2 regions of the Variovorax sp. FG153 genome follow, and region 1 is predicted to be linked to the other one. Evidence: riboswitches for the same ligand, from Rfam matches in the RefSeq annotation. Region 1 holds a riboswitch; the other holds the start of a gene.

Region 1 (3,397 bases):
AGAGGACGCGAAGGTTGCGCAAAGGGCGCGAAAGAACTCAGTGAAAAAAGGACCAGGCAGGGGGCGATGCCGAAGCCAGTTCTCTTTTTTGCGTTCTTCGCGAAACCTTCGCGTCCTCTGCGTCCGGCAATCCGATTTCAGGACTTAGGCTTCGTCGGCAAATTTGCCGTAGGCGGTCTCGTCCATCAGCGCGTCGAGCTGCGCCGGTTCGGACAGCTTGACCTTGAAGAACCAGCCTTCGGCCAGCGGTGCACTGTTGGCGAGCGAGGGATCGGCGCGCAGGGCCTCGTTGACTTCGGTGATCTCGCCCGAGACGGGCATGAACACGTCGGCCGCGGCCTTCACCGACTCGACGACGCCGGCGACATCGCCCTGGGCGAAGCTCTTGCCGACCTCGGGCAGGTCGACGAAGACCACGTCGCCCAGCGCGTCCTGCGCATGGACGGTGATGCCGACCGTGGCGTTGCCGCCCTCGGCCTGCACCCATTCATGGTCCTTGGTGTACTTGATGCTCATGTCGAAAAACTCCTCGTGGATAAAAAGTGGCCGATGCCGGGGCGTAGGTTAGCCGCGGTAGTAGCGGGTCGGCACGAAAGGCAGCGTCGAGACCTCCATCGGCACCGGCTTGCCGCGCACGATGGCCTGCACCCGGGTGCCGGGCTCGGCGAAGGCGGTGGCCACGTAGCCCATGGCGACCGGCCGGTCGGCCGTCGGACCCAGCAGGCCGCTGGTGACCTGGCCGATGTCCTGGCCCTCGAAGGACTGCAGCGGCGTGCCGTCGCGCACCGGGATGCGCTCGAGCGCGACCAGGCCGACGCGGCGGCGCTTGAGCGTGTCGTGGTCGAGATGGCCGGCCGCGCCGGTGGCGGCGGTGAGCTGGGCCAGGATCTTCTCGGCGCCGGGGAAGCCACCCGCGCGCGCGCCGCCCGTGCGGCGCACCTTCTGGATCGCCCAGTTGAGCGAGGCCTCGACCGGCGTGGTACTGGTGTCGATGTCGCTGCCGTAGAGGCACAGGCCGGCCTCGAGCCGCAGCGAGTTGCGCGCGCCCAGGCCGATGGGCTTGACCTCGGGCTGGGCCAGCAGCAGTCGCGCCAGCGCCTCGGCGTCCTTCGCGGCGACCGAGATCTCGAAGCCGTCCTCGCCGGTGTAGCCGCTGCGCGTGACGAAGGCGGCTATGCCGCCGATCTGCACCGCGCCGCCGGTCATGAACACGAAGCGCTCGATGCCGGGCGAGAGCCTTGCCAGCGTGGCCGCGGCCTGCGGTCCCTGCAGCGCGAGCAGCGCCTGCTCGGGCAGCGGCTGCACCTGGCAGCGCTGGCCGATCTTCTGCTGGATGTGGGCGATGTCGGCCACCTTGCCGGCGCCGTTGACGATCACGAACAGCGAGCCGTTGCCTTCGTTGAAGAACATCAGGTCGTCGAGGATGCCGCCCTGGTCGTCGAGCAGCAGGCCGTAGCGCTGCTTGCCCGCGGGCAGGTCGATCACGTCGACCGGCATCAGGGTCTCGAAGGCGGCCGCGGCATCGGGCCCGGACAGGCGCAGCTGGCCCATGTGGGAGATGTCGAACAGGCCCGCGGCTTCGCGCGTGTGCCTGTGCTCGGCCATCAGGCCGGCGGGGTACTGGACCGGCATCGAATAGCCGGCGAAGGGCACCATGCGGGCGCCGAGTTCCAGGTGCAGCGCGTGCAGCGGGGTCTTGAGCAGTTCGGATTCGGGGGCGGAAGCAGCCACGGGGCACTCCTGGGGGCAGCAATCGAATGCCATGGCTCGCGCCATGGGGCCACCCCTGCTGTCCGCTTTACCTGAGAGATTCGCCCCACGATCGGGGTTTGCTCCTTCGGTGGACCGGGCGCCTGCGGCACCGGCCTCTCTCCAGCAAGGAAACGCCGTCCCGCGAGGGCCGGCGCTGTGTCAGTCCTTTTGCCTGAGCGTTCGGGGGTTCCCTGCGCCTTCGGCGGCCCCGTGCGGGGCTCTCTCCTGACCCGGGCGAGTGTAGTGGATTGCGGCGCCGGTTCAGTGCATCACTTCGGCCGGCGGCAGCAGCCGCTCGATGCGCTCGCGCAATGACTCCGCGCGCTCGGCGCCGGCCGTCTTCTCGACCTCGGTCAGCATCAGCGCGGCGATGGTCAGCATGGCCTCGCGGTCGCGCGCCTCGCGCAGCGCGTCGCGCATCTGCAGCGCGAAGCGCGGATCGCGGCGCACGAACATGCGCTCGCAGATGTCGAACAGGAACATGCGCGTGGTGGCCAGCGAGCGCTTGCCGTCGAAGGCGTCGGCGGCGGTCGAGACGTGGATGGGTTCGGCGGCCGGCGCGGGCTGCGGTTCCGGCGCCGCGGCCTCCACCGTCTCCACCACCGCCACCGTGCGCGGGTCGTGCAGGTAGCCGCGCTCCACCAGCGTCATCAGGGCCTGCTCGGCATCGCCGCGGCTCGCGAACAGCGGGCTGAAGTCGGTCAGCGAGCGGCGGCCGTCGGCCATCAGCAGCAAGGCCCGTTCGCGCTGGCTCAGGGTGCGCTGTCCGCCCTGGAGTTCGTCGCGCGCCTTGTCGGTCTTGGTGGGAAACATGCGGTGCCGCCGGGTCCGGGATGGAGCCCGAGCATCGCGGATGCGCGTGACATCTTCATGAAGCGCGGAACACCAAAGGCTTAAGCGTCGCCCGTGCGTGCGCTGCGGGTTTCGCGCTTCCGTTCGGCAACCCGGCAAGCCCTCGCGACAAGACCGGAACGCGCTCCGGACGGCGCGGGCTGCACCGGATGTTGCCGACCCCGATGAGCACGAGCCCGACCTTTCGCGACCTGCCGATGCGCGCGCCGGCCATCGCGGCGAACACCGCCGCGCGGGCCGAAGCCTATCGCGCCGACATCGACGGCCTGCGCGCCGTCGCGGTGCTCGCGGTGGTGTTCTTCCACGCCTTTCCGCGCGCGGTGCCCGGCGGCTTCATCGGCGTCGATGTCTTCTTCGTGATTTCGGGCTTCCTGATCACCTCGATCCTGCTGCGCGCGCAGGCCGAGGGCCGCTTCAGTTATCGCGACTTCTATGCGCGGCGCGTGCGGCGCATCTTCCCGGCGCTGCTGCTGGTGCTTGCCGCGGTGCTGGCCTTCGGCTGGTGGGTGCTGCTCGACGACGAGTTCAGGGCGCTCGGGCGGCAGGCGGGCGGCGGCGCCTTCTTCGTGGCCAATCTGGTCTTCTGGCGCGAGGCCGGCTACTTCGACGCCGCGGCCGAGCTCAAGCCGCTGCTGCACCTGTGGTCGCTGGGCATCGAGGAGCAGTTCTACATCCTGTGGCCGGTGCTGATCGCGCTGAGCTGGCGCCGGCGCTGGCCGCTGCTGCGCGTGCTGTGGCTGGTGGCGATCGCCTCCTTCGCGATCAACGTGCTGGGCATCCATTCGCATCGCGG
Region 2 (3,397 bases), on a different contig from region 1:
CGCGCGTCACGCAGGGCTGCCAGCCGCTGCGCTCGGGCAGCGCGCGCGAGCGCGAGATCACCGAGGCCGACGGCAACCTCGTGCTGCAGCTCGACGGCGAGCCCGCGCTCGACGTGCTGCTGGCCGACCTGCAGGTCTCGCTCGAGCGGCCGCAGGAGGCCATCGAGGCCGTGCGCGCCACCCTGGTGGGCCTGGTCGATGCTGGCAGCGATGGCATCCGCCGCACCGGCGACCTCGGCGCCGACGTGCTGGTGCGCCGCATCATCGGCCTCGACCCCACGCGCCGCGGCATCGCGATCGCCGACGTGGCCGAGGCCGGCATGCGCCTGAGCTTCTGCCGCCGCAACGCCCAGGCCGCGCGCGCCGACCTGATGCGCATCTGCGCCGAGATCCGCGAGGAGCTCGAGCCCGAGGAACAGACCCTGGCCACCGCGCGCGCCGTCGCCGCCGGCGAGGCCGAGGCGGCACCGCATCCCGCGCGGCGCATCGCCGGCGCCGTCTACGTGAGCTGCTCGGGCCGCGGCGGCCCGCACTTCGGCGCGCCCGGCGCCGAGCTGCAGATCGTGCGCCACGCGCTGGGCGACGTGCCGCTGGTCGGCTTCTTCGCCGCGGGCGAGATCGCGCGGCACCACGTGTATGGCTACACGGGGGTGCTGACTGTGTTCACGGCGGACTGAAGTCGGGATCGGACAGCCGAACGCGGAAGGAAGACCAAGGAGCGCAGAAGTCGCGAAAGAAGGCCATCAAGAAATTTCTTGGCGGTTGCTTTTGCGTCCTTCGCGAAACCTTCGCGTCCTCTGCGTCCGGCAACCCGCTTTCCGGGCCTCAGCCCAGCGCGGGCCGCGCCACGCCCGCCACGGGCCGGGGCAGTCCCGTGAACGCGAAATCCACCTCCGGCACCAGCCCGCTCACGATGCGCGCGATCGACTTGCCCGAGCCGCAGGCATGGGTCCAGCCGAGCGTGCCGTGGCCGGTGTTGAGGTAGAGGTTCGCGAGTTTCGTGCGGCCGATCAGCGGCACGTTGCTCGGCGTGGCCGGGCGCAGGCCGGTCCAGAACTGGGCTTGCGTGGTGTCGCCGGCGCCGGGGAAAAGTTGCTCGACGCGGCGCACGATGGCTTCGCAGCGCACGCGGTTGAGGTCGCGGTCGTAGCCGTTGAGCTCGGCCGTGCCGGCGATGCGCATGCGGTCGCCCGACTCCGAGGTGTAGCGCGAGAACACCAGCTTGTATTCGTCGTCGGTCAGCGAGACCTGGTAGGCCTTGCTCGCGTCCTTGACCGGCAGCGTGACCGAATAGCCCTTGGCCGGATAGATCGGCAGCCGGATGCCCAGCGGTGCCGCCAGCAGCGGGCTCAGCGATCCCATTGCCATCACGAAGGCATCGCCGCGGATGCGCTGGAAGCGGCCCTCGGCGTCGGTGGCCTCGACGTGGTCGATGGCGCCGCCCACCTCGCGCAGCGCGGTGATGGTGTGGCTCATCAGGAACTTCACGCCGGCCTCGGCCGCGCGCTTCGCGAGTTCGCGCGCGAAGCGGTTGGCGTCGCCCGATTCGTCCTCGGCCGTGTAGGTGGCACCGGCCAGCCGGGGCCGGATATGGGCCAGCGCGGGCTCGAGCTTCACGGCCTCGTCGGCCGAGATCACCTGGCGCTCGCAGCCCAGCGCGCGCATCTGCTCGGCGGGCGCGAGGGCGCCGTCGAACTCCTTTTGCGTCGTGTAGAAGTGCAGGATGCCCTGCGTGCGCTCGTCGTAGCGGATGCCGGTGTCGCGGCGCAGCTGCTGCAGCGTGTCGCGGCTGTAGGTGCCCAGGCGCACGATCTGCTCGATGTTGTGGCGCGTGCGCGCGGGCGTGCACTCGCGCAGGAACTGCAGGCCCCAGAGCCACTGGCGCATGTCGGCGCGGATGCGGAACAGCAGCGGGGCGTCTTCCTTGCCCAGCCACTGCAGCACCTTGAGCGGCGCGCTGGGATTGGCCCAGGGCTCGGCATGGCTCACCGAGATCTGGCCGCCGTTGGCGAAGCTGGTCTCGGCGGCCGGCGTGGCCTGCCGGTCGATCACGGTCACGTCGTGGCCGAGTTGCTGGAGGTAGTAGGCCGAGGTCACGCCGAGCAGGCCGGCGCCCAATACGATCACGCGCATTTCAAGTACCTTTCGAGGTCGAAGCGCTTGAACGGCTTGAAGGTCGTGCTACTGAATAGATAGCGCGCAACCGGACGGCCGTCCAATTGCCGCTCCCCCTGTCCTCGGTACCTGAGAGTTTCATCCGCTGCACCTTGCAGCGGACTTGCTCCTTCGGCGCAGCACGGCCGCGATGGGCGATGTGCTGGCTCTCCAGACGGCGTTTCAGTGGTTGCAGTACAGGTCCCGCGCGAAGCGTGGAGCCGACCTGAGCGTTTATGGGAGTTTGCGCCTTCGGTGGGGCTGCCTGCGCGATGCATGCGGCCCGCTCTCCTGCAATGGGTGGCGATTGTAGGCGGGCCCTGCGCACCGGCCAACCCCGGGATTCGGCCTTGCGCACGGGTGGGATAATCCATGCCCGGCCGCGCCCGCGCGGCTGCAGGCTTCGACCACGCGACTCAGCAATCACACAGCACAGGGGACTCCATGATCCTGGTTACCGGCGGCGCCGGCTTCATCGGCGCCAATTTCGTCCTCGACTGGATCGCGCAAGGCGACGAACCGGTCGTGAACCTCGACAAGCTCACCTACGCCGGCAATCTCGAGACCCTGGCCTCGCTCAAGGACGATCCGCGCCATGTCTTCGTGCAGGGCGACATCGGCGACAGCGCGCTGCTCGACCGCCTGCTGGCCGAGCACAAGCCGCGCGCGGTGGTCAATTTCGCGGCCGAGTCGCACGTGGACCGCTCGATTCACGGCCCCGAGGATTTCGTGCAGACCAACGTGCTCGGCACCTTCCGCCTGCTCGAGTCGGTGCGGGGTTACTGGAACGCGCTGCCGGCCGATCCGAAGGCGGCCTTCCGCTTCCTGCACGTGTCGACCGACGAGGTCTACGGCTCGCTCTCGAAGACCGACCCGGCCTTCACCGAGGAGAACAAGTACGAGCCCAACAGCCCCTACTCGGCCAGCAAGGCCGCGAGCGACCACCTCGTGCGCGCCTGGCACCACACCTACGGCCTGCCGGTGCTCACCACCAACTGCTCGAACAACTACGGCCCCTTCCATTTCCCCGAGAAGCTGATCCCGCTGATGATCGTCAACGCGCTGGCCGGCAAGCCGCTGCCCGTGTATGGCGACGGCATGCAGGTGCGCGACTGGCTCTACGTCAAGGACCACTGCAGCGCGATCCGCCGCGTGCTCGAGGCCGGCCGGCTCGGCGAGACCTACAACGTGGGCGGCTGGAACGAGAAGCCGAACATCGAGATCGTGAAGACCGTGTGCGCGC

The links. A riboswitch is a leader RNA that binds a small molecule or an ion and turns the genes downstream of it on or off. The one in region 1 is predicted to bind glycine.
Region 2: another riboswitch for glycine. It lies ahead of ACODT0_RS05320 (D-amino acid dehydrogenase); the one in region 1 lies ahead of gcvT (glycine cleavage system aminomethyltransferase GcvT).

What each region holds. Positions count from the first base shown of each region.
Region 1 is NZ_JBMDKG010000052.1:49,706-53,102, forward strand. Features, by position in the region: gene gcvH (glycine cleavage system protein GcvH) at 145-516, opposite strand; gene gcvT (glycine cleavage system aminomethyltransferase GcvT) at 565-1,764, opposite strand; glycine riboswitch at 1,780-1,886, opposite strand; glycine riboswitch at 1,907-1,990, opposite strand; gene ACODT0_RS35470 (hypothetical protein) at 2,014-2,565, opposite strand; gene ACODT0_RS35475 (acyltransferase family protein) at 2,769-3,397, shown strand, end outside.
Region 2 is NZ_JBMDKG010000003.1:13,124-16,520, forward strand. Features, by position in the region: gene ACODT0_RS05315 (FIST signal transduction protein) at 1-677, shown strand, start outside; gene ACODT0_RS05320 (D-amino acid dehydrogenase) at 826-2,133, opposite strand; glycine riboswitch at 2,222-2,339, opposite strand; gene rfbB (dTDP-glucose 4,6-dehydratase) at 2,599-3,397, shown strand, end outside.